DNA from 4 places in the Tindallia texcoconensis genome. Region 3 is predicted to be linked to each of the others. Evidence: riboswitches for the same ligand, from Rfam matches in the RefSeq annotation. Region 3 holds a riboswitch; each other region holds the start of a gene.
What was found. Region 3 has a riboswitch for cobalamin ahead of cobT (nicotinate-nucleotide--dimethylbenzimidazole phosphoribosyltransferase). Riboswitches for the same ligand answer to the same signal wherever they lie in the genome.
Positions count from the first base shown of each region.

Region 1: it holds a riboswitch for cobalamin, as region 3 does, so the genes downstream of both, cbiQ (cobalt ECF transporter T component CbiQ) here and cobT (nicotinate-nucleotide--dimethylbenzimidazole phosphoribosyltransferase) in region 3, are expected to answer to the same signal.
Region 2: it holds a riboswitch for cobalamin, as region 3 does, so the genes downstream of both, ACZ47N_RS06010 (ABC transporter substrate-binding protein) here and cobT (nicotinate-nucleotide--dimethylbenzimidazole phosphoribosyltransferase) in region 3, are expected to answer to the same signal.
Region 4: it holds a riboswitch for cobalamin, as region 3 does, so the genes downstream of both, ACZ47N_RS08630 (cob(I)yrinic acid a,c-diamide adenosyltransferase) here and cobT (nicotinate-nucleotide--dimethylbenzimidazole phosphoribosyltransferase) in region 3, are expected to answer to the same signal.

Region 1 covers NZ_AP042431.1:1,990,163-1,994,376, reverse strand. The annotation lists gene ACZ47N_RS08925 (CbiM family transporter) at 1-161, opposite strand, end outside; gene ACZ47N_RS08920 (hypothetical protein) at 193-678, opposite strand; gene ACZ47N_RS08915 (energy-coupling factor ABC transporter ATP-binding protein) at 740-1,531, opposite strand; gene cbiQ (cobalt ECF transporter T component CbiQ) at 1,519-2,280, opposite strand; cobalamin riboswitch at 2,419-2,593, opposite strand; gene ACZ47N_RS08905 (PDC sensor domain-containing protein) at 2,897-3,436, shown strand; gene ACZ47N_RS08900 (helix-turn-helix transcriptional regulator) at 3,506-4,214, opposite strand, start outside.
Region 2 covers NZ_AP042431.1:1,304,353-1,308,566, forward strand. The annotation lists gene ACZ47N_RS06000 (ABC transporter ATP-binding protein) at 1-144, opposite strand, end outside; gene ACZ47N_RS06005 (FecCD family ABC transporter permease) at 141-1,196, opposite strand; gene ACZ47N_RS06010 (ABC transporter substrate-binding protein) at 1,211-2,179, opposite strand; cobalamin riboswitch at 2,277-2,458, opposite strand; gene ACZ47N_RS06015 (sensor domain-containing diguanylate cyclase) at 2,834-4,214, opposite strand, start outside.
Region 3 covers NZ_AP042431.1:590,655-594,868, forward strand. The annotation lists gene ACZ47N_RS02820 (hypothetical protein) at 1-1,313, shown strand, start outside; cobalamin riboswitch at 1,390-1,595, shown strand; gene cobT (nicotinate-nucleotide--dimethylbenzimidazole phosphoribosyltransferase) at 1,713-2,765, shown strand; gene ACZ47N_RS02830 (hypothetical protein) at 2,910-4,214, opposite strand, start outside.
Region 4 covers NZ_AP042431.1:1,912,677-1,916,890, forward strand. The annotation lists gene ACZ47N_RS08620 (DUF6449 domain-containing protein) at 1-432, shown strand, start outside; gene ACZ47N_RS08625 (L-cysteine desulfidase family protein) at 447-1,709, opposite strand; cobalamin riboswitch at 2,000-2,193, shown strand; gene ACZ47N_RS08630 (cob(I)yrinic acid a,c-diamide adenosyltransferase) at 2,350-2,856, shown strand; gene ACZ47N_RS08635 (DUF2292 domain-containing protein) at 2,906-3,064, shown strand; gene sucC (ADP-forming succinate--CoA ligase subunit beta) at 3,184-4,214, shown strand, end outside.

The DNA.
Region 1 (4,214 bases), 1.4 Mb from region 3:
ATACTGATCAGCGCTACGGCAAAAAAAGCGCCGGCCATCAAGCTGGTTTTCGGTATTTCTTCCTCTTTCATTCCCTTCACCGCATAGGCCAGGGTAATCGCCGTAATGGCGGTAGTTCCTACCGCCACAGGTGTATTTAAGACTCCATCAGAAATATGCATTTCATCAACCTCTTTCTGTCTCTATACCTTTCTATTGCACGTGTACTTCTATTGCAGGCGTAACAAATTCTATCTCTCCATCGTGGATAAACTGGAATACTACCTGAGTAGTACCTTCTTGTTCTCCAGTAATATGAGCATGGTCGCCATGAAGGTCAATGCTTACAATCCCTTCTTCGGCACCTTCTGCCAGTGCAACGCCTAATGCATGATGCTCTCCATCCAAAACTTCTTCTTCCCCATTTTCTTCAATATAAGCGCCTAGAGAAATGTTTTCTCCTAGTGGGATTTCAGGAAGACTTCCATGCCAATGGTCGTCGTGCATGTCTGCAACAACTGCATCTTCTCTTCGATCAATAATTTCAAAAACATTAATGCCTTCAACCACTTCTTGCTCCACCTCTACTACTGGTTCTTCCACTGTTGTTGCTTCTGTCTCTCCAGAGCAACCTGTAAACATAAGGAGCCCTACGAATAAAACAACCCCTATAAAGATACTTTTCTTTGTTCCTTTCATCCTACATCCTCCTCTTTCTTTTTTTAGTTTATATTAAGCATTTTCCATGCTCAACATCTCTTTAAAGCACAAAGCGTTTTTGTGCTTCTTCCACGGTTCGTGGTGGTTTCTCCCAATGCCCAAATAGTTTTGCTAAGGTTGGCATAGGCAAAGAAGCTTCCTGGAGAACCGCTTCATTCCGCAGCAAATCATATCCTCCACAATCTAGTATGTTTCCACTTTTCATAATCACCACTTCATCTGCCCATCCATAGGCCACATCCACATCGTGGGTGCTGTATACCAAGGTAGCACCCTCTTGCACCAATTGATCTAAGATCTCTCTAAAGTGAACCGCTGCTTCAGGATCCAAGCCGGAAAAAGGTTCATCAAAAGCCAGTATTTCTGGTTTCATTGCTAATAAACCAGCAATGGCGGCCCGCTTTTTTTGACCCAGACTCAAGCTATAGGGTGGTCTTTCTGCTAGGTCTTCGATACCCACTCGACTCATAGATTCCATGGCTCTTTGATGAACTGTTTCTGCATCCAATTTTAAGTTTCTAGGTCCAAAGGCGATATCATTTAAGATGGTCGTAGAGAAAAGCTGATCATCTGGATTATCAAAAAGCAATCCCACTTTTTTTCGTACTTCTTGCATATGCTTCTTTTCAACAGATACTCCTTGGAGGATTACGTGTCCTTGTTGGGCTGGAATAACACCGTTCAAATGGTAAATAAGGGTGGTTTTTCCGCTGCCATTCACCCCTAGGATAGCAGTTTTTTTCTTCTCTTTGATCTGCAAATTAATATCCTGAAAGGCTGGTGTTTTATCTGGATAAACATAGCTTAAGCCAACGGTTTCTATGGCAAACATAAAAGCACCCCCTGGTCTATACTGATTAATGCGATCATGAATACAATAGGAATGCTAGCCCGTATCCAGTCCGCAGCCGTGATGTTTCGTGGCTTCCCAATGGGAATTTGCCCTTGAAAACTCCGAGATACCATGGCTCGATACACTGTTTCTGAACGATTAATGGATTTAATGAACAATCCCCCAAATACTTCTCCATAGATACCAAGGGAGTATCGGCTGGCTTGGGCTTGAAATAGTCTGGATTTCAGAGCTCTCATGGTTGTCTGCACATCCTGAATAAAGAGAAATCCATACCGATAAGCCAGATAAATGGTGGTGGTAATCACTTTTGGCATTTTAAGGTGTTCCATAGCTTCTAGCATTTCTTCGATAGGCTGATTGATGAAAACTGATAGGGTGAAGGTCATGGCGGTTAATGCTTTCAGCACAATCAGAGCCGCAAATTCAATCCGATCCGCTGCCGGAGGAATTCCTCCACTAAAAATAAGAGGAAGGCTCATCAGCGCCAAAAAAGGCATGAGCACGGATAATTTTTTTAGCAACTGAAGGCCAGAAAGTCCAGCCCAGAGTGCATAAAAAGCTGCAAAAACCAAAGCTACCACTAGAAGTCCTACATCGCCTAAACTAATCACTCCAAATACATAAATCAAACCAGCTATCAACTTGGTACGTGGATTCCATAGGTTTTTTGCTGCATTAAAATCTTCTTTTTTAAACCTTGATGCTGAAGAGTGGTGGCCGCCCATGGGTATTAAACTCCTTTTTTTCAAAAAATAATTCCGGACTTCGCCATGAAGTACCGGAATTGTCCACACAAAAACACTTGTCTCACACTAAATAGAAAGCAAGTGCATGGATCGCGACCAGCCCTTTCACTCGAAGGGTAACGCATCAGCATTCAGGCAGGTCTCCTGGCTTGCAGTCCTCACCTTCCTCTCCTTCCCGGCTTAAGGCCAGTGGTATTGCGAGGTTGGTTCCTGCTTACAGTGACGGGATCGCATCGGACTCTCACCGATTTCCCTATTCTCCCTTACGGGCACCTGAATGGATCTATGAAATTATTTTGGATACTTACTTCATAATGATTATGACACTAAAGTTTTTCTATGTCAACCCAATGGGGCGTAAGGTCCTGGTTCACTGCCAACAAAACCCTCTATGAGCCCCAACAAAAACCCATGGTAAAACTTTTTTAAACCTGTAGAATCATAAGTGGTATGAGGCCGCCAATAAAGACGTTTCACGTCACCTTAGCGGTTAGGAAAATCAAACTCTCGGAAATAACAATAGATCCGAAATGAGGTGAATCCGACGAATCCCCTACTGTTTACCATGAATCTAATTCGAAAAGGAGTGTTTTCAATGAAATTAATGAACACAAAATCAACTTTACTATCCACTGCTGCTATTTTAGGGTTGGCTGTCATCATGACAACCACCAGCCTGGGTGCATCCATCGGTGAAACCCTTAACGTAAACCTTACTAGTCAGGCCCATGGTCAAGCCACGGTTTCCAATGAAACACAGCGAGTTCCTATTTCTTCCTTCGATGCCGCAGAACTAGTTTATTTAAATGCTGTATCTGTACATCCAATTGTGTTGGATGATCAGGTTCCACACGAAGAGAAAATGGCTTTCTTTGAAGCAGAAGCTCAAAAAGCTGGATACATCGGCTTTCGATTTGCTGACTTGAAGGGACAAGCCCTTGCCCTGGATCAACAGGGAACCGCATTCGATGTAGCAGACCGCCAGTATTTCCAAAATGCCTTGGCTGGAGAGCCTAATGTTTCAGATGTTTTAGTTAGCAAAGAATCAGGAGAATCCATTGTTGTTTATGCCACTCCTGTTTATCTTAAGGATAATTTAGCAGGCGTTCTTTTCGCCTCCAGAAGAGCCAATTAAAAAACGGTCCTCAGCCCCCTACACCCAGAATAAAATCCGCCTGCAAGGAAATGCTTCCCGCCGGCGGATTTATTTTTGTGCTACTTCTACGGAAAATCGTTCTCGAAAAGTAGCCACATATTCACTGGGAGTAATGCCAGTATATTTTTTAAAGATTTTTCTAAAGTGTCCATAATCCGTATATCGAAGGTACTCCATCACGTCATAAACGCTTAACCTAGGGTCTAATAATAATAATCGGGCACCGTACATCTTAGTACGCATCATATACCTCGTTAAGTCCGTCTGACTCTCCGCAATAAAGGTTTTGCTTAAATAACTTCGATTTACATAGAGATGATCCGCAAGATCCTGCACAGTTTCCACATCAAACTGTTCATCTAGATACAATTCTATGGCACGACGCACCAAAGGGTGTTTACAGTGAGGAAGAAACACATCCCGGTATGATTGCTGAATAAAAATCATCGTCGCCATAAAACGCTCCTGAGAGTACGCTGCCTGACAAATCCATTCTGCTGCCCCTTGAGCCAAGTCTATTAAGGGCAAGCGTATTGGCTTCAAAGGCAAAAACTCAATCAATCTCTCCATGGCTTTAGCGTAATCATTTTGATGATACTCCGCCCCTTGCTTTTGAGCATCTATTTGCGTCCAATATTCTAAAAATAGTTTTTCCGTTTTAGGATACACCGCCGCTATTTCTTCTGCAATGGCCTTTGCCAATTGAATCCTTTTTCGCTCATCTTGAAGAAAATGCTCTGATAAACGCATGATCAAT
Region 2 (4,214 bases), 710 kb from region 3:
AATGGTTTTTAATAAGGTGGATTTTCCGCTCCCGTTTGGACCAACGATCCCGATAATTTCTTTGTTTTCTACTGCAAAACTGATGTCTTCAATAATTGGCGATCCATCGATTGATAGTGACAGGTCTTTTACAGAAACCATCATTTCGAGCCACCTCCAAAGGAGTAGTCATTCTTTCTAAGCAGCCAGATAAAAAATGGCCCTCCAAATAAGGCCGTAATGGTTCCTATAGGCATTTCTTCCGGCGCAAACAAGGTTCTAGCCAGCACATCTGCCCATATAAGAAACACAGCACCTAACAATGCCGATAAAGGAAGTACTTTTTTATGATCTGCTCCCACTAAGAAACGGGTTACATGAGGCACCATTAACCCTACAAACCCTATAGCACCACTAACTGCCACCATAATTCCTGTTGTCAGAGCCGTCACCACTAATAGCATTTTGCTAAGTTGATGGGTATTCACTCCAAGAGTGATAGCTGTTTCTTCACCCATTAACAAAATATTAAGCATTCTGGATTGGTAAAAAAGAAAAAGAAAAGTACCGATAACGGCTATCAAAGGAATCCATAAATGAGACCATTTAGTACCACCTAAACTTCCCATCATCCAAAAGAGCGCATTGCGAATTCCTTCTTCTCTTGGCGCTGTCATAATAATAATATTCGTTAGTGCATTTAACATGGCCGAAAGAGCTATTCCAGACAAGATAAGCCGAACAGGCAATACTTTTCCTTTTACTTGCGCCAGCATAAAAATAAACAGAACCGCCGCAAGGGCTCCTGCAAAGGCAGCAAAAGAAATCGCCATTTGTCCGAAAAACCGGAAGAATCCTAATACAATCACTAAGGTTGCGCCAACGGAGGCTCCGGAAGACACGCCTAAAATATAGGGATCTGCCAACGAATTTCTCAGAAGCGCCTGCATTGTAACTCCTGACAGCGACAGTCCGGCACCAACGATGGCTGCCAGAAGAACTCTCGGAAACCGAATATCCCATACAATGTGTTTTTGCGCTGTTGTCCAGTCTTCTTCCAGCAATGGTTCCAACACCGCGAACTGACTAAAGGCAATTTCCCACACGGTTCGAAACCCAATAGAGACGGGTCCAATAGCTACAGCCAAGGTAACAGAACCCACCAATAAGACCAAAAACAATATCGATAATTTTGGCATCGAAATCGATTTTTTCATCTAGACAGCTCCCTTTAAAACTGTTCTGGATAGAACCCTTCAGCTAATATCCGAAGGGCATCTACATTGCGCGGACCCTCAAAAACACCGGGAAGTGGCAGGATGACAAAACGTTGGTTTTTCACAGCATCCACCTCCTGCATAAAGGGGTTAGTAAGCAGTTCATCGATTTTCTCTTCTGCCGTTTCATCTCCATAGTCATTGATCACAATAACTTCTGGATTGCGGTCTACGACTTCTTCCCAATTAACACTTCCCCAGTTATTGGCAATGTCATCAAAAATATTTTTACCACCAGCCATTTCAATCAGGGTTGTTTGCAGGGATTGTCCCGCCGTAAATACCGCGTCTCCACCCATATCAAAAACAAGAACTTTCACCGGTTCTTCTATTTCTCCCAATTGTTGCTGAATCGTTTTCATCTCCTGTTGCATTTCACTGACAATAGCAATTGCTTTTTCTTCCACATCAAAAATCCTGCCCAAGTTCAGAAAGTCTTCATAGACATCATCCATGGTTGCTCCATTTACCAAGGTTCCTTTTACCGCATAGGCATGAATTCCATAGGTTTCCATTTCGTTCACAGAAGCTGTTCCATTTGCACCAAAGGCACTGTCACGCCCATATACAAAGTCTGGCTCAGCGCCTAGCAAAACTTCCATAGAGGGATATCTTTCGGCTAACACAGGGATACGGTCAAAATCATCCTTGAATTCCGGCAGGATTTCAGCGTTGTTAAAAGCCGTTCCTACAATACGGTCTCCCAAGCCTAAGGTAAATAATATTTCGGTTGTATGAACATTCATACTGACAATTCGCTCTGGCACTTCGGTAATGCTTAAGGTTCTATTAAAATTTTGGATCGTCACCGGTTGATAATCCGTTATTGTTTCTTTGGAGTCCGTTTGAACTTCTCCTTTTCCGCACCCTATAAAAAGCAGGATTCCCATCATTAGTAACAGAGACAGCCATTTTTTCTTCATTTTCATTCTCCTTTTTTAGGGCATTAAAAAAAGCCCCTTAATTATTAAGAGACTTCCCATCTTAGTTCTCTTTACCTACTTTCCCCTTGTCGCTTTACGCATGTTTTCATTTAAGGCAGGTCTCCTGGCTTGCGTTTCTTCCTCCTCCCAGCCTTCCCAAATTTCTTCAGTGGCATCTTAGGGATTCGTCTTCGCTTACAGTGGTGGGTCCGCGCCGGACTATAACCGGTCTTTCCTATTCTCCTCCTTTTAAGAGGCACCTTAAGGATTTATAGTTTATTTATCTATTCATCCTATCATAGGAAGATTATGAAAACAAGCTATTTCTTATCTTTAACGAAGTCGATCATCCAGGGGGCTCAGGGGGCTGGGGCTCAGTGGGGACAGGGGCAACTCGTCCTTCTCCTCCGAAATCTACGGTATTGCCCAGTAATTGTTTCGAGTATTTTACGAAGGCCCAGTTTTTCCAGAAATTCACGGACTAAAAGCAGACCGTGATTTGACGTTGTTCAAGTGAATAATCAAGGCTTATAAAGGATTTTTTTCCGACTGCCTCTATTCTTGTTCTTTTCTGATTATTGGAGGCCTCACTTTGCAGTCGCTGGAAGAAACACCAGAAAGAACAGGAAAAAAGTCCGTCCCCCCTGTCCTTTCTTACCTATGTCCTTCATGAAAAACTACTTTATTTCTTCCTGATTCCTTGGCTTCATACAAGGCCTCATCTGCATATTCAATGGCCTCTCTGACGCTTATCTTTTTTCCTGGAGCAACCGTAACGACTCCTATACTAATAGTGACCCGTTTAAACGGAGATGTCTCATGCTCCATGGCCAAATGATATACAGCATCTATGCTTTTTTGCGTTATCTTTTCCACCTCTGGTCCTTCAACATCTTCCAGCACTAAAGCAAATTCTTCTCCCCCAAATCGAGCAAAAACATCCTTTTTTCTTACCAGGTTATTGATGCACTTCGTCAAGTTTTTCAAGACTTCATCGCCTTGGATATGTCCATAGGTGTCGTTGTAATTCTTAAAAAAATCCACGTCTAATATCAAGATGCTTAACGCCTCCACTCGCTGTTGCCGCCATACACTTTCTAAGTATAGATTGAGGTAGCGTCTATTATAGATGCCTGTTAAAAAGTCTTTCTCATTTTCTTTCGTTAAAAGTGCATTCATGCTATGCAATTCCGACCTTGCTTTAAGAATCATCCCCATTAAAACAACAATGATGGTGAGCATCAGGGCATTTACAAAGAAAATCCACGGATACCCCAGTTGTGCGTTCCATAGGGTGACATCATCGACTCTGGCCACAGCCAAATACCAATTTCGCCCATCTGCCTTCTGAACAATTCCAAGGATGTCTTCCCCTTCATAGGCATAGGCCATTCGAACAATATCCTGGCTTTGCTTCGCTTCATTAAAATAATCCTTAAACAATGAAGAGCCTAAATCCGTATAAATATTTTGCCCTTCTAGATTAGGTCGATGGGTATGAATCATCATGGTCCCATCTTCATCCACCAACATAGAATAACTATTTCGTTTTTCCATTTCTGCCATTAGAAACCCTCGAATGCTTTCTAAAAACACATCCGCTGATATCACTCCAATAAACCCTTCCCGAAGGTATAGGGGGGAACTGATGGTCACCAACATTTCTCCTGTTTCCCGATCTACATACACACTGGAAACAATGGTTTTGCCAGCTTCCTGTGCTTCTAGATACCAAGTTCTGGTTCTGGGATCGTAATCATCCGGCGGAATCCATTGGCCACCTGTAATAAAATGGCCATCGGCTAATCCAATATATAGTTGAGAAATACTCGGGTCTTCATTATTGATATTCAAATAAGGGTTTTCTGTGTTGTAGGCTACCAATTCTTCATACGAAAAATTGTCATAAATATCTTTAGCCGTATTCACAATACTCTTTTTTTCTTTTATCCATAATCCAAAGGTGGCCGAGTCTGTTCTTAAATCGTTGACCAATGCATTGTATCGATTTTCCAACATTTCATTTCGCACCACA
Region 3 (4,214 bases):
AAAGCCAAGAGGAACTAAATCAGCAAATTTTCAGCATGACTATGGCTGCCCAGTGCAGTCGTATGATTATGGCAGAAACCAACTTAGAACACTTGTATCGCCTGTGTATCGATGTTGTCCGGGAAATCACCACGAGCCGAGCCACTGGTTTTGGGCTCTACGATTCTACTGAAAAATCCATGAAAATAAAGAGTTTTCTTTCTTTAGATCACCAAGCATGCCATGCCTGCTCTTTTTCCGTGCATTCTGAATCAATACCTGGAGATCAGCGAATTTTTCATATAGATAAAGATCGAAAACTGCTAGAAAAAATATTTGTAAACCCTGAAGACCTCAAAGCATTAAATGTTGTCTATTTGTTTTTATTAGCTGATGAAACACTCTTAGGCTTTTTGAGTATTGGCGAGGCTGCTTCTGACAAAGAGTATGACGCCAGAACTTTAGAACAAATCGAAAGCGTTACAAAAGGAATCTATATCGCTATCCAAAACGCACTTCACATTCAAACCATCCACCTCCAAAAAGAGGAAATTGCCTCTCAATTAGATGCCATTAAACGTTTCAACCGCATGATGAAAAATGTTAACTCTTGCAATAGTCTAGATGAGTTGATAGAAATCACTTTACAAACCTTAGAATTTGGGTTCGGAATCAGCAAAGCCCTCTTTGTCCTAGGAAATCAACACCACCATAGCATTTGCAACGCTGGATATTCCCAGGAATCTACCCTTCAGTTATCAAGGCTATTTTGGGAGCGAAATCACAATGAATTTTTCTTTCAACAAGGAGAAGATGCTGCCAACCCTTATGTGCTTGTCTCTGACCAAACCCAACATAATGGTTTGATTATCGCCCCTATTGAAGTCGATTTAATATCTTCTGATGCTTCGCCACTGGGTTTTTTAGTCATCACTGGATTACCAGGAGCTGTCGATGAACAAACACTCCTAATTATTCAAACCTTCGCTAATACTATAGCCCCTATTTGCAAACACTTAAAGGAAAAATCAGATGACCAAACCCGCAAAACCGAAGATCAAGCAGTTGTTTTTTGGGAAATAATGGAAAATCATTTTTCAAACCAAGCAAATGATTTAACAACCCTTCAAATTTTCTATAAAAAATGGTTCAAAAAACCTTTTGATTCTATTGATCACCCTTTGTTACATGAATATCCTGAAGCCTTTTTCTTCGATAACTTAATCGTAGTAATAGAACGTGCTCCCGACACAGTATCTAGGCAAGATTTTGATGGCCACTTTTATCCCCGTTCCGCAGAAGAAGCAACTCAAATACTTCGTGGTGTTTTTTAGAAATATGATCGGTTTTCTAAATAATGGTAGTCAGGGTTGACATCCAGGCGTAGGTGAGGTACATTATTTCTATGTAATTTCATTCATCTTACCTGGTGCCTCTGTATCATTGGAGGATAATAGGGAATGGAGTGAAAAACTCCAACGGTCCCGCCACTGTAACCGAGGAATTAATCCGTATTAGCCCACTGCTTTCATAGGCCTGTGCCTTCAGAAAAGCGGGAAGGGACGGAAGCGTAAAGATCCGGAAGTCAGGAGACCTGCCAGATAAGCCATTTACCCACCATAGGGATTTTTATGTGGATCATGGTAACATCCTCAGCATTTTTGTGCTGAGGTTTTTTTATATTTAAATAGAATCACCCCTACCAAAACCAATTAATCAGGAGGAATGAATTAATGGAGACCTTACAAAACACAATTGCACACATTACAGATCTCGATTCAACATCTATGAAAGAATGCCAAGAAAAACTGGATAATTTAACCAAGCCACCAGGGAGTCTTGGCGTACTTGAAAAATTAGCTGTTCAATTAGCCGGCATCAGCGGAAATTCAGAACCTACCCTTGGCCCTAAAACCATTGTAGTGATGGCTGGAGATCATGGCGTTGTAGCCGAAGGAATAAGCGCCTTTCCACAAGAAGTAACTCCTCAAATGGTCGTAAATTTTTTGAACCAAGGAGCCGCTATTAACGTATTATGCAACCATGCTGGTGCAAATGTCTTGGTAGTAGATGTTGGGATCAATGCCCACCTTGAACATCCTGGGCTAATCTCTAAAAAAGTAATGATGGGCACCGAAAACATTGCCAAAGGACCAGCTATGAGCCGTGATCAAGCTATAAAAGCACTAGAAGTAGGCATCCACATCGCTGGTGAAGAAGTTGCAAAAGGCACCACCATCTTAGGAACCGGTGAGATGGGCATCGGAAATACAACTCCTAGCAGTGCTATTTTAGCAGCCTGCAGCAACATGCCTCTTAATACCCTAGTAGGACGTGGCAGTGGTATCCATGACGATGCACTGGTCAACAAAATCCGTGTTATTGCTCAAGCCTTGGAAATAAATAAACCAAATGTTAACGATGGTATTGATTTAGTAGCAAAAGTTGGCGGACTTGATATTGCAGCTATGGCTGGATTAATCCTAGGCGCCGCTGCCCATAATGTTCCCGTAGTCATAGATGGCTTCATCTCCAGTGCAGCTGCCCTTGTGGCAAGTCGCATTAGCCCAATGTGTGTTCCCTACATGATTGCTTCTCATTCTTCTGTGGAACCTGGTCATCAGCACGCTTTAAAACTACTGGGTCTCAAACCCATGCTAAATATGGATATGCGATTAGGAGAAGGTACCGGTGCCGCTTTAGCTCTTCCTCTTGTTGAAGCTTCTACAAAGATTCTTCATGAAATGGCTACCTTTGCAGACGCAGGTGTTTCGACATGTTCTTAACTGAACGACTAGAAGCATCTAACCTCAGTATTATTTAGCATAAATATTTCTTTATAAGGCCGTTGGAACCCACGACTCCATCGGCTTTATAAGTATTCTCTCCACCTCTACCAGAAGACACTGCGCCATTTTTCTCGCCCTATCTTACTCTATCTTTTGAACATAAAATCTTGCATCTTTTTCAAAACTATATCGTTCCCCATCAATGACTAGCAAATAAAGCGTATCACCCTGTATGCTGTAATGCATCACATTTGAATAAATTTCCTGTGTTTGTCTTTTGGGGTGATGTAACACCACTTGCTCTTTGGATCGAAACAGTACATAATCCTTATAAGAACTAGCATGCTTAACAATATCAAAATTCATTATCCATTCAAATAGCATTTCTTCATCATTAAAAACATACAGATTATAATCATAATCATAAAAAAAATTATATCCCCTTATAGATGTACCCAAATTTATCATGCTGCTATTCGGATTATTTAATATGGATCCTCTCGGAAAATCAGATCCTTCTACTTTGTTTACCAGTTGATAGTCCTCTAAACCAAACTGTATAATAGAATCTTCTGAAATAATATACAGAAAATTATTTTGCTTGAAAACCGAGTAAATCTCATTTTCTGTCTTAAAAAGAATCTCGTCATTTCCGTATACATGATATTCATGTTCATCTTCAACAATATAATAGACTGTATCGTTGATCTTTGCATAGTGATATGCATAATTACTTAATCCTAGTTTCTTCTCATTCTCCATGTTTCCAGACTCCAGATTCAGCCAACCAATATAGGCATGCGGCCTATCATGATCCATGCCATATCTATATCCTGCTAATACCCGATTATCTTCTAATGTGTCTGGCAACATTCCCAAGATTCCTTGATATACTTCATCAATCTCCCCTTGAACCAAGTCCACTTTATTAATTTTATTTCGATACTCTGTATAATAATAAGCATGGTTGTCCTTCACCAAGAAAAACTTAGCAAACCTCATATCATCAGATGTAGAAAGAATCTCTTTATCATTCCCTTCTATGCTTATATGGTAAAAAACATCTCCTCCACCATTACGACCATATGCATAAACCCTGTCGCCCCACATAAAATACCAGTTAGTTGTTTGATAATAACTCGAACTCGGTCTTGCAATTGACTCCAGTGGACTACCTCCTTCTTGAATACTAACCCACCATATCACCAGACTTATGATCCCTATAAAACACATATACCGAGGATGCCTTGTGCTTATTCTAATCATCAAAAATGTAATTGCCACAAAAACAAGACCAGAAATCCCTATGGCTATTGGTAAAAGCAAGTACATGATCCAAACAATCATATCTAGGGGAGGTAAAGAGAAATCCGTTCCTGAAGGTTTCAAAACTCGATATAAACTAATTACAATGAAGGATACAGCTATCAAACATACCACTAAATA
Region 4 (4,214 bases), 1.3 Mb from region 3:
GAAGGATCTATTCGTATTCATTTAACAGATCGCAAACAAAAATCAATGCCTCCCTATTATGGTGATCGCGGCCAGTTATATGTTGATCGAAACCGTAATTTTGAAGCACTAGATCAGTGGTTAAAAGACAAGGATCACTATGATGAGGTTACGGTAGTTCCAGAAGATATAGCCCAAGTATCTGTACGGATGGTGGAGTCGGAAAATGAAATGGAAGTCATAGAGCGAAATGGGTTTATAGAAATAGGAGATGGGATTTCCACCAAGGATGTAGAGGAAATTGAAGCAAGCTTAAATCGCTCTTCATCTTTCTGGAGAGCCCGTGAATATTATCCTGTGTATGTAGTTGGTTTTTTTGATGAATTTGACAATCAATTATTTATAAGAGCCTTTGAACCAGGTCAACTACCAGAATTTATTTATATGCAGTAAAAAAATCCTGAAGATCAGGATTCAATCATGATCTTCAGGATTTCTACATCGGTTTCTTTCATTCCAATTTTGGCCATTCGGCAAACACTGCGAATGGTTTCTTCAATATCTTCTTTAAGGAGGCCATCACCGGCTTCAAAGTACTGATCTTTTTCAGCCAAGCGGAATGATAATATAGCTGCATCGACAGAACAAGCAATTTTAGCGGCACAAGAAGCTTTGGCACCATCGCAGACAATACCAGAGGTATTCGCCAGCGTATTTGCAATAGATCTTGTTATTACAGGAAAGGGAGCTTGGTGTAAATAGGCAATGGCAGCCGTTGCACCGCAGGAAGCACTGACAGCACCGCAGAAAGCAGATAACTTTCCAATACCTGTTTTGATATGAATCGAAATAAGGTTGCTTAGAGCTAATGCTCGATACAAGACTTCCTCCGAAACATCTAGATATTCGGCAAAAACAATAACCGGCAAAGAAACCGTTAAGCCTTGATTCCCGCTACCAGAGTTGATAACTACAGGCTTGGAACAGCCGCTCATCCGAGCATCAGATCCAGAGGCAGCATAGGCTTTAGCCTTATTATCTACGGCATCACCATAGAGTTCCAGCAGTGTTTTTCCCACGTTGGCTCCATAGGGGTTTGCAAGTCCATCTTCAGCGATGGCACGGTTCATGGTTACTTGATCTTCTAAAACAGGTTTTAATGTTCCAGCATCTACGGTTTGAATATAATCGTAAATCCCTTGGATGCTTAAAAAGCTTCTGTCCACTTGTTGTTGGGTGGCATGTACATCAATCGTGGATTCCTTTTCAATAATTTGTTTGTTTTTAGTGATTTCAATAATACCCGTATGGCAATCTTTTAAAGTAACGCTGGCTTCATCATTGGCAGCCTTAACAAACACTTTAATATAAAGACCTTCTACTCCTTCTGCTAATGTGACTTGGCAAATTTTCTGTTCCAAGAATTCTTTTGTTTTGAGAATATGTTCCTCCGTAACAGCCGTTAACACTTCTAATTTCCTGGAAGAATCTCCTCCGACGGCTCCAAGAATAGCACTAGCTTCAATGCCTTTCATGCCTGGAGTCATAGGAACCGTAACTCCTTTTACATTTTTGATCACATTTCCGCTGGATTCAATCTGGATGGACTCGGGCATTTGCCCCAGCACTTCTCTGGCTTTAGCGGCGGCATAAGCAATAGCAATAGGTTCTGTACATCCAAGGGCTGGCACTAATTCTTCCTTTAAAACTTCGATATATACATCCTTCAATGGGATAACCACCTTTCCGTTAGGGTTCTTCCTTCTATTCTTATACAAATAAAGGAGCCTGTCAATAAATAGAAGCAAACTCATGTACTACAAGGTGCTTCTTCGCCATAGACCATTGAAAAACCTCCAAGAATCAGTAGGGTCTAGGGGATGATAGCCATAGAATTAGAGGCATCTAGATACTAATCCCAGGGAAAACAAAAGCAAATGAGAGGATGAGGGAGATAAAAAGGAACTAAGAGGATATAGCTTGAATTGGGTATAAAGATATGCTATGCTTATGTTGATAGAATTGAATATTATTTTATGGTGTCTGTTTGATTACGAGAACAGATTAAAAGGGAAGATGGGTGTAATGCCCACGCGGTCCCGCCACTGTAATGCTGAGCCACCAATCATATCCACTGTTGATGAACAACAATGGGAAGGAGATTGGTATGCAATGAAGCTAAGCCAGGAGACCTGCCATAGAATACTCTGGATTTCTCACGGGAGATGGGAAGGAGACTGAGTGGATACAGAAAGTTCCTAAATATCTGTATGCTCTGAATGCAATCATTCCGATAAAACTTCTCCCTGAATTCCTGGAGAAGTTTTTTTATGCCAATAGACATGAAAGCCACAGTAGGAGGGATAAAGGATGAGGATTTATACACGGAGCGGAGACGGCGGAGAAACGAGTTTGTGGGATGGGCAACGAGTGACAAAAGATGAAAGTCGAGTAGAGTGTTATGGAACGGTGGATGAGTTAAACAGCTTTATCGGCGTGGCTAGGGCAACTATTGAGAATCAGGCAGTAAAAGAAGTTTTGGAAGAGATTCAAAAGGAACTTTTCGTGGCAGGTGGAGAGCTTGCTACTCGGGACCCAGAAAAGCTTCGAGAACAGATCACAGAAGAACATATCAAGAAGCAAGAAGGGTTTATCGATGCATATATGGAGAAACTGGAAAAGCCCTTAGGTTTTGTAGTGCCTGGGAACAATCTCTCTTCAGCCAATTTGCATGCGGCAAGAACCATTTGTCGTCGCCTGGAACGAAGAATCATATGGCTTATGCGAGAAGAAGAGGTGAGTGAGTGCTTGTTGCGATATTTTAATCGTTTATCCGACACTTTGTTTGCACTGGCTGTGGCGGAAGAAAATCGTTAATGGTGGGGAAACGTCCCATGGATAAAACATACCAAAAGGAGGAAGCGATATGTTAGCGGAAAGAAAGATGGGAATAGAGGAGTTGTCACAAAGAGAACGAAAGCTGCTGAAAATGATTCGTGAGACAAGGCATGGAGAAATGCGTTTGGTGTTCCAAGACGGACAGGTAGTTCGTGTTGAAGAATGGAAAGAGTCGATAAAACTGTAAACGTGATCAATTAAATAGTGTGAGAACTGACTGGAAAACCAGAGGTCCTTTAAGAGCAAGTCTTAGGGATTTCTGGTTTTTGTTTTTGGAGAAAATAGGCAAAGAAAGGAGGTTGAAAGATGAATATTCATGAATATCAGGCAAAAACTTTATTAAAGCAGTATGGGATACCCGTTCCCAAGGGGTTTGTTGCCGGAACTTTAGAAGAGGTGGAAAAAGCAGGCTGGAGCATAGAAACAGACAAAGCTGTTGTCAAAGCACAAATACATGCTAGAGGCAGAGGAAAAGCTGGCGGGGTAAAAATGGTCAGTAATTTGGCGGATTTGAAAACTGAAGCCGCACATCTTTTGGGAAAAACTTTGGTGACCCACCAAACGGGTCCAGAAGGTCGAGTAGTAAAAAAACTGCTGATTGAAGAAAGCTGCGAAATATGGAAAGAGTACTATATAGCCATTACGCTGGATCCTGAAGCTGCAAGGGTGATGATAATTGCTTCAGAACAAGATGATGCCCATATCAAGAGCTTTGCAGCGGAAAATCCTGATAGAATCCATAAGGAAATCATCGATCCTGTAACAGGACTGGCGGAATTTCAGGCACATCGAATCTGCCATGGGATTCAAATACCACCAGAGCAACTTCGAGATACCGTAGACCTAATGAAAAATCTGTATCGATGCTTTATCGAACAAGATGGCTCTATGGCAGAAATTAATCCATTAGTCATTTCGAAAAGTGGAGAGGTACAGGCCTTAGATGCAAAACTTAGTTTTGATGACAATGCTCTTTTTCGTCAGCCTCACCTAAGGAAATATTTGGATCTCAATGAAGAAGAAGAAAAAGAAGTGGAAGCGGCATCTCATGGATTGGCATATGCTTCTTTGGAGGGCAATATTGGCTGTATGGTTAATGGAGCAGGTTTAGCCATGGCCACGATGGATATCATCAAGCATTATGGTGGCCATCCTGGGAATTTTCTGGATATAGGAAGTGGAGCCACAGAAGAAACAGTTAAAGCAGCTTTCAAAATCCTTATGTCAGATTCAAAGGTATCAGGAATTTTGGTCAATATATTTGGAGGCATTATAAAATGTGATGTGATTGCCAAAGGCCTTCTTAATGCAGTAAAAGACATAGAGCTTCAAGTGCC